Linked DNA regions of Solitalea canadensis DSM 3403. The protein of the gene in region 2 interacts with the protein of the main gene of each other region in a pairwise test. Links are inferred from orthologs where the notes say so. Each region holds a gene or a part of one and is shown on either strand. Other genes may lie near its edges.

Region 1 (3,129 bases), 1.8 Mb from region 2 along the record:
GAAGAAATGCCCATAAAAAAAGAAAGCAAGATTAACATAGTTAATCCCGCCTTCTATCTAAATTTACGCTCTCTGTGTCCTTTTACGCAGCAGGTACAGAAAGGTTTCAGAAAAAGTGAAAATATTTCAATAATCTTGTAACTATCAGATTATCAGCGATAAAATTTGTTTAAACATCTATCTTTATTTTGCGTAAGCAATAGCGGCAACGCTTACGCTAACATTTTCGATTTTTAACAAGCTTTCTGCACATGCTTCGATTGTTGCACCAGTCGTAATGACATCATCTACCAATAGGATATGTTTTCCGGACAATTCATCTATATCTCTGATTTGGTAAATGCTTTCCACGTTTTCATGACGCTGAAAACGGTTTTTCTTAGTCTGTGTTTCATTTGAAGTAGTTTTAATTAAGGAATTGGAGTTAATGGGGATTTTCATGCTCTCTGCCAAACCTTTGGCAAAACATTCACTTTGGTTGTAACCTCTGGTTTTTAATTTGGTTGGATGAAGTGGCACAGGAATTATAATGTCGACAGAGTCATATGGCTCGGCATAACGAAGTTGATATCCGTAGATTCTTCCTAATTTAACACCTACCTCCTGTTGTTTTTTATATTTAAGCTGATGTAAAAGATTTTGCACTTTTCCACCTTTTCTAAAATTAAAACAGGCACATGCTGCTTCAATTTTAATCTTGCCCCAAAATTGTTTGGCAACCGGGTTAGCCTTGTCGAGATGGAAGTTTGTGTAGGGAAGGTGCTGTTGACAAAATGTGCATATAACAGTTTCTCCCTTAAATAAATTGTTTCCACAAGCCTGACATAGTTCAGGAAATATTAATGAAAGAAAATCATTAATGTACTCTTTAAAAATATTCATAGATAGTAAATGACCAATCATTAGGATTGATCGAATGTTAAATAGCAATCAACGCCACATCTAAATAAATATGGCAATAAACATCTGAATGTTCAGTTTAATGACCTGCTGCCGCTTCTTCTTTTACGGCGAGTTGTCCGCAAGCTGCATCAATATCTTTGCCTCTGCTTTTGCGGATATGGACATTTACATTGTTTTTCCGTAAGTAGCTTGCAAAAGCTTCCAGTTTGTCTTCCTCCGTATTTACAAAATCTGCAAATGAAATTGGGTTATACTCAATGATATTTACTTTACAAGGAACATGTTTACAGAACTGAGCCAGTTCTTTGGCATCTTGCAAGGAATCATTAAAGTCATTGAATACGATATACTCGTAAGTAACTGGATTTTTAGTTTTAGCGAAATAATATTTTAACGCGTCTCGCAATGCTGTTAATGAGTTTTGCTCATTAATAGGCATAATCTCATTGCGCTTGGTATCGTTTGCAGCGTGGAGAGATAAGGCAAGATTAAACTTAACATTATCGTCACCAAGTTTTTTGATCATCTTAGCAATGCCAGCTGTTGAAACGGTAATACGTTTTGCTGCCATATTTAATCCATCTTCAGCAGTAAGTCTTTCCACCGATTTCATCATCCCACTATAATTGAGCAAAGGTTCTCCCATACCCATATATACAATGTTCGATAATGGAATTCCATAATGCTCACGTGCCTGTTTGTCGATCAAAACTACCTGGTCATAAATTTCATCCGCATTTAAATTACGTTTACGATCCATGTAGCCGGTGGCACAGAATTTACAGGTTAAGCTACAACCAACTTGTGAAGACACACAAGCGGTCATCCTGTCTTCTGTAGGAATTAATACACCTTCAATAATATTACCGTCGTAAAGCTTAAAGGTATTTTTGATAGTTCGGTCTGAGCTGATTTGTTGCTTATCAATTGCAACAGCATTGATGGTGAAATTTTGGTTAAGTTTTTCACGAAGATCTTTTGAAAGATTGGTCATTTCATCAAAACTCCAGGCAGATTTTTTCCATAACCATTCATAAACCTGCTTTGCTCTAAACCCTTGTTCACCCATTTCGGTAAACAGAGTTTTCAGATTTTCAAGTGAATATGAACGTATGTCCTTCTTAACCAATGCCTTTTCCATGGCGCAAAGATACGGTTTTTTAATAATTCGAAAATTGAGTATTGGAGAATGAGGAAATGATAGTTAAATGCAATTACTGTTTTATGGCAAATTCCTAAATTTTCTCATTCTCAAGTTTTATAACCCCTATCTTTGGCACATGCGAAAATTGTCTGCTGATTGGATTATTACACTTGCTCATGAGCCTTTAAAAAATGGAGTAGTGATCATCGACGATGATGGAAAAGTGATAAACCTGCTGCAATCTCCTGTTGGTTTGAATGATGTAGAGCATTTTGATGGAATTCTTTGTCCAGGTTTTATAAATGCCCATTGTCATCTTGAGCTTTCTCACCTAAAAGGTAAGCTGCCTGAAAAAACTGGTTTGGTTAACTTCATTCAAAATGTGCAGAAGTTTCGTAGCGCAGACATTCAGGAAATTATTTCATCCATAGAGCGTGCCGAAAATGAAATGCGCGAGAATGGAATAGTTGGAGTAGGTGATATCTCCAATTCGGAAAATACATTTTTGCAGAAGAAAAAGCAGAACTTACACTATCATACATTTGTGGAAGTTTTTGGATTTAATCCTGCATCTGCAGAAAAATTGTTGTCAAATTCGATTGAATTGGCGTCAAAGGCCCCACAGGAAGCAACAGTTGTTCCTCACGCTCCTTATTCTGTTTCTGAAAAATTATTCAGGCAAATAGCTGACTTAGAACAATCAATCGTTTCAATCCATAATCAGGAAACTGCAGAAGAAGGTAAGTTTTATAAAAATAAAACAGGTGATTTTCTTAAGCTTTATGAAGGTTTTGGATTAGATATTTCCTTCTTTAATGCTAAAGGGAAAAACTCTATACAGTCGTATTTGCCTTGGATGGGTAAAGGGAGAAAACTTTTAGTACATAATACTTGTTCCTCGGAGGAGGATCTAAACTTTGCAGAGGATAATAGCGATAATTACTGGTGTTTATGTCCTAACGCAAACATTTATATTGAAAACCAGTTGCCTGATATTCCATTGTTTATACAAAAAAAGCTTAAACTGGTAGTAGGAACCGACAGTCTTGCTTCCAATCATCAGCTTTCCATCTTAGCAGAGA
Region 2 (3,070 bases):
AAATGAAATCATCTCAATACCAAGTCCGGTGAAAGGACGTCAGCCTAAAGAAGTATCAGTAAGAAATCTTGCTTACATTATTCAGGCGCGTATGGAGGAGATTATTGAGCACATATATTATGAGATACAATGTTCAGGATACGAGAAAAAACTTATCGCAGGTATTGTATTAACCGGAGGTGGAGCACAGTTGAAACATTTGCCTCAATTGGTGGAATATGTTACCGGATTGGATGCTCGTATCGGTTATCCGAATGAACACATTGCGAAGTCAAACCAAACGGAAGTGGTTAGTCCGATGTATGCAACAGGTATAGGTTTGGTTATAAAAGGACTTCAGGCTTTAGAAGAAGACAGGATGAAGAATGATAATGTGGTTTCTGCCGATAAACAAGTGCACCAACCACAGGCAGATCGCAAACAATGGCTTAAAAAATTCATTGATCCGATCAAAGATTTCATCCGTGAGGATATTGACGACAAGGATTACTTAAAATAGAACAACGAACGATAAGTATTTCAATAAACAAACATATTTATACGACGGTAATGGTGGAAAAAGTGTTAATAGTTATCAACAATGGCTGGGTTTTTCCACATTCAACTGTTCTGAGCTTAAAAAAGGGCATTGAAATAGCTAATATTACATTGCGAAATTGAATTCAAAAATTTACGACGCTTAAACATCACGATAATGGAATTCGAAATGTACAAAGAAAAATCATCAATTATCAAGGTAATTGGTGTTGGAGGTGGAGGTGGAAACGCAGTCAATCACATGTACCGTCAAGGTATTAAAGGAGTTGACTTCATTATCTGTAATACCGACGCCCAGGCGCTGGAATTAAGTCCGATTCCTAACAAGGTTCAACTGGGTTCCAGTTTAACTGAAGGTCGTGGTGCCGGCTCAATTCCTGAAGTTGGTCGTAACTCAGCAATTGAAAATGTGGATCAGATCCGTGAGATGCTGGGGTCAAATACAAAAATGGTGTTCATCACTGCCGGAATGGGCGGAGGTACAGGAACAGGAGCAAGCCCTATCATTGCCAAAGCGGCAAAGGAAATGGGAATTCTAACTGTTGGTATCGTAACTACACCGTTTAAGTTTGAAGGTCCGCGCCGTATGGCTCAGGCCGATTTAGGATTAGAAGAGTTTAAAAGGAGCGTTGATACACTTTTGGTTATCTCTAACGAAAAAGTGCGTCAAATGTGTGGGAATCTGCAACTGTCAAATGCTTTTGCAGAAGCCGATAATGTATTGACTACAGCTTCAAAAGGTATTGCGGAAATTATCACCGTTCCGGGATATATTAACGTAGATTTTGAAGATGTTAAAACAGTAATGAAAGATAGCGGTGTGGCTATCATGGGTTCTTTTGCAGCTGAAGGTGAAAATCGTGCACGTAAAGCGGTGGAAGGAGCTATGGCATCTCCGTTATTGAATGATAACGAAATAGAAGGAGCTCGCTATATTCTGTTAAATATCACTTCAGGTACAAATGAGGTATTAATGGATGAGGTAACTGAAATAACGGATTATATTCAGTCAAAAGCAGGTTCTACAGCAGATATTATCTGGGGTAACTGTAACGACGATTCATTGGGCGATGCTATTTCTGTAACGCTAATCGCTACTGGTTTTAATACCAAAGCTGAACGTTATTCGGCTCAAGCCACTGCAAAAGTGGTTGATACGCCTCCAGTTCCGCAAGAGCCTGAGCGAAAAGTGATCAGCTTGCATGAGGAAACAGAGCCTGAACAAGATATGATGCAGGTGAATGTGATGAAAAATAAGTCACTGGAGCCTTCAATTAAAAAGGTTGAACAACAACCACAGGTAAATGTACAGCCTCAACAGGCTCCTAACATTCGCCAGGTGTCGATGTTTGACTTGTTTGGGGTTGAAACTAATGATGAAAGCAATTCGTCATCGAATACATTTGAGTTTAGTGTTTCTAAAAGAGCTCAGGAAGAACCTTTGCCTATTGCAGAGCCAGAAACTCCAGTTTCAGTAGTAAACGTTCCGGAGGACGAAAATCTGTCGGAGGAAGAAATTATGAGAAGAAATCTTCAGATTTCGAGAGAACGTATTATGAAACTCAAAAATCTGAGCATTCGTTTGAATAGTAATGGGGGGTTGAATGAGTTAGAGAGTGTGCCTGCTTATGTTCGTAAGAATATGAAGCTTAAGGAAACGCCTCATTCGTCGGAACAACATATTTCTCGTTTTACCTTGTCGGACGACAATGATGGAACAGAAATACGCCCTAATAACTCATTCCTGCACGATAATGTAGATTAGGTATCGTAGAAAGTTATAAAAAAATCCCGGCATTACCGGGATTTTTTTATAACTTTCGCAGCCATATTTACTAGAAGTAAAGAAATAATAATCAAACCATTATTAAATAACCCTGTTGATAAATCTGCAATTAACTTTTATTTTTGCAGACTTTCAAAGATTTTAAAACACTAAAATTTAAGGCATTGGATATTTTCGAGAAGATTAAGGAGAAGAGAGGTCCTATTGGACAGCATTCTAAATGGGCTCACGGATATTTTGCTTTCCCTAAATTGGAAGGTGAAATAGGCCCACATATGATGTTTCGTGGTAAGGAACATTTAGTATGGAGTTTAAATAACTATTTAGGCTTGGCAAACCACCCTGAAGTACGTAAGGCAGACGCAGAAGGTGCAGCAGAATATGGTTTAGCTCTTCCTATGGGTGCTCGTATGATGTCGGGTAACTCAAATAATCATGAAGCTTTAGAAAAAGAGCTTGCCGAATTCGTTGGTTTTGAAGATGCATTCTTATTAAACTTTGGTTATCAAGGAATGGTATCTATCATCGATACATTAGTTGATCGCCATGATGTTATTGTGTATGATGCTGAGGCTCATGCTTGTATCATCGACGGAGTTCGTTTACACCAAGGTAAACGTTATGTATATACGCATAACGATATGGATAGCCTTGAGAAACAATTACAACGTGCAGAAAAATTAGTTGAAGGTACTCCTGGTGCTATTTTAGTAATTACCGAAGGTGTATTTGGTATGTCAGGTGTAC
Region 3 (2,987 bases), 2.8 Mb from region 2 along the record:
AATATTATAGAGCGATAAGTTTGTAAGAAAAAACACCTGGAAGATAACCAGGAATATGAATCGTAAAACGTTAACGGTAATAATTCTAATCATGGTTCAGGTTAGATTCGAGCTTTTGTCTTTCTTGAATAAATTTGTCTTGAACAACGTAAACATATTGTAAACGCTGAAAATCTGTAGAAAGCAATATCTCAATATTCAATAAGCTTTCTCCTGTTTGTTTAGGAGTATCAATTACTTTACCTAAAGAAACGTTCTCTGGGAATAATGAATAACCTGTTGTAACAACACGTTCTCCTTTTTTTACCACCACGTGATTTGGGATTTCTTTTAAGATGCCGATTCGCGGGTTGGTGCCTTCCCATACCAATGAACCAATTTCATTGGTTGAAGCCAATTTTACACTGATTTTACTGTCTTTATGCAGTAAAGACATAACTGTACAAAAATTATCAGAAACATCTTTAACAATTCCTACCACTCCCTGAGCACAGATAACACCCATTCCTGGTTTTATTCCGTGACGCGCTCCGCGGTTTAGCGTAAGGAAATTGTTTTGATAGCTTATGGTGTTATTTACTACTTTTGCCTCTATATAAGTATACTGTTGAATTTTCATTGAATCTTGTTTCAAGGTATCAATAACAGTTTTCTTCTTAATAGAGTCGTTATAAAAAACCGATGGTAACATATTACGAAGTTTGGCATTTTCAGCGGCAAGACTATCGTTTACGCGACCCAACTGCATATAGCTTTTTATGTCGTTAGATGTCGTGTAGAGATTACCAATAAGTTTATTGGATGAATTAATAAAGGAGGTTTTTTGGTAGTTGTTATTTTGAATAAGCAGGATGATTGCAATAGTTTCAAAAATAACAAACAGAAAAAATGCGTGAAAACGAAGAATGAATAGCCAAAGGTTACGCATCGGTTGGGTTTAATAAGTTGAAATGCCTGAAAAACCAAATGACAGATAAAGCAATTGTATTAAGTTATCTGTCATTCAAGTTTCTTCTATTTATTTTAAAGATTATGGCATCAGGAATCTAAAGTTCTCAATGTTTTTGAGTGCGATACCAGTACCGCGAACCACGGCGCGTAAAGGATCTTCAGCAACGTGTACAGGTAATTTGGTTTTAGCCGCAATACGTTTGTCTAATCCACGAAGTAAAGCACCACCACCTGTCAGATAGATACCTGTTTGGAAGATATCCGCTGAAAGTTCAGGAGGAGTGATCTCTAACGCTTTAAGAATCGCTTCTTCAATTTTTGAAATAGATTTATCTAAACAATGAGCAATTTCAGTATAAGAAACCATGATTTGCTTAGGAACACCCGTCATAAGGTCACGACCCTGAACAGCGAAATCAGCAGGTGGTTCTTGTAATTCAGCCAAAGCTGAACCAACTTCAATTTTAATTTTTTCAGCAGTACGATCACCGATTAAGATATTGTGCTGACGACGCATGTAGTTAACAATATCGGCATCAAAGTTATCACCCGCTACACGAATAGACTGGTCACAAACAATGCCACCCAATGCAATTACTGCGATCTCAGTAGTACCACCACCTATATCAATGATCATATTACCCATTGGTTCTTCAACATCGATACCGATACCGATTGCTGCAGCCATTGGCTCATGAATAAGGTACACTTCTTTTGCTCCGGCAATCTCAGCTGAGTCACGTACGGCACGTTTCTCCACTTCTGTAATGCCTGAAGGAATACAAATAACCATACGAAGAGATGGGAACAACCATCCTTTACCTCCATTGATCATTTTGATAAAACCACGAATCATGTGTTCTGCTGCATCAAAGTCTGCAATAACACCATCTTTTAGTGGCCTTACGGTTTTAATATTTTCGTGTGTCTTACCATCCATCTGCATTGCCTGGCGGCCAATCGCAATCATTTTTCCCGATTTACGGTCAAGTGCTACGATTGATGGTTCATCCACTACTACTTTATCGTTATGAATGATCAGGGTATTGGCTGTACCTAGATCAATCGCGATTTCCTGGGTGAAAAAGTTAAACAGTCCCATTCGGTTTGTTGCTCAGTTGTTATATTAATTCTTACTTACTTAATTAGCTTTTACGAGATACCCCGCCATTCTTATATTAACTCGTTGTTAAATATAAAAATTAATGTTTAAAGTGACGTACTCCTGTAAATACCATCGCAACATTGTTGTTGTTACAATACTCAACAGAATCCTTGTCTTTAATAGATCCGCCTGGTTGTAAAACAGCTGTAATGCCAGCTTTGTGAGCAATTTCAACACAATCAGGGAATGGGAAAAATGCATCAGAAGCCATAACAGACCCTTTAAGGTCAAAACCGAAAGTTTCGGCTTTTAATATTGCTTGCTTTAATGCATCTACACGTGAAGTTTGTCCTACACCACTCGCTAGCAATACATCACCTTTAACTAACACAATTGTGTTAGATTTAGTATGTTTTACCAATTTATTAGCAAAAAACAGATCTTTAAGCTCTGCTTCTGTAGGTGCCTTGGTGGTAACTGTTTGCATCTGAGCAGGACCTTCCATTGAAAGATCTTTATCTTGCTCAATTACACCGTTCAATAATGTTTTAAATTGTTTAGCTGATAATTCAACCGCTTTCTGACGTAAGATGATACGGTTTTTCTTTTCGGTTAATATAGCAACCGCATCATTATCATAATCAGGTGCAATTAATACTTCAAAGAATAATTTGCTGATTTCGGTTGCCGTTGCAGCGTCAACTTTACGGTTGGTAATTAAAACACCACCAAATGCTGAAACCGGATCACATGCCAATGCTGCATCCCATGCATCTTTTAAAATATCGCGGGAAGCTACACCACAGGCATTGTTATGTTTTAAAATAGCAAATGTAGGAGCATCGAATTCAGCGATTAACTGAACTGCTGCATCAACATCTACCAGGTTGTTATACGAAAGCTCTTTTCCGTTCAGTTTGTCAAATATTGC

What was found.
Region 1: the proteins of ftsZ (region 2) and rlmN interact in binary tests that used the Escherichia coli proteins (3 or more experiments, as listed by UniProt). The link is inferred for Solitalea canadensis DSM 3403 from one-to-one orthologs.
Region 3: the proteins of ftsZ (region 2) and SOLCA_RS01725 interact in binary tests that used the Escherichia coli proteins (3 or more experiments, as listed by UniProt). The link is inferred for Solitalea canadensis DSM 3403 from one-to-one orthologs.

What each region holds. Positions count from the first base shown.
Region 1 is NC_017770.1:5,025,400-5,028,528, forward strand. The notes cover bases 13-2,975. They hold rlmN (23S rRNA (adenine(2503)-C(2))-methyltransferase RlmN), read right to left. Parts: upstream 2,045-2,975; coding sequence 980-2,044; downstream 13-979. Other genes in these bases: SOLCA_RS21240 (ComF family protein), read right to left, coding at 184-882; SOLCA_RS21250 (amidohydrolase family protein), read left to right, coding at 2,184-2,975. Outside these bases: more of SOLCA_RS21250, read left to right, coding at 2,976-3,129.
Region 2 is NC_017770.1:3,244,294-3,247,363, reverse strand. What follows is about bases 95-2,998. They hold ftsZ (cell division protein FtsZ), read left to right. Parts: upstream 95-694; coding sequence 695-2,302; downstream 2,303-2,998. Other genes in these bases: SOLCA_RS13365 (aminotransferase class I/II-fold pyridoxal phosphate-dependent enzyme), read left to right, coding at 2,488-2,998; ftsA (cell division protein FtsA), read left to right, coding at 95-499. Also shown: more of ftsA, read left to right, coding at 1-94; more of SOLCA_RS13365, read left to right, coding at 2,999-3,070. UniProt on the Escherichia coli protein: Essential cell division protein that forms a contractile ring structure (Z ring) at the future cell division site. The regulation of the ring assembly controls the timing and the location of cell division.
Region 3 is NC_017770.1:444,559-447,545, forward strand. Bases 43-2,863 are described here. They hold SOLCA_RS01725 (rod shape-determining protein), read right to left. Parts: upstream 2,054-2,863; coding sequence 1,031-2,053; downstream 43-1,030. Other genes in these bases: SOLCA_RS01715 (hypothetical protein), read right to left, coding at 43-93; mreC (rod shape-determining protein MreC), read right to left, coding at 86-928; purH (bifunctional phosphoribosylaminoimidazolecarboxamide formyltransferase/IMP cyclohydrolase), read right to left, coding at 2,154-2,863. Also shown: more of SOLCA_RS01715, read right to left, coding at 1-42; more of purH, read right to left, coding at 2,864-2,987. UniProt on the Escherichia coli protein: Forms membrane-associated dynamic filaments that are essential for cell shape determination. Acts by regulating cell wall synthesis and cell elongation, and thus cell shape.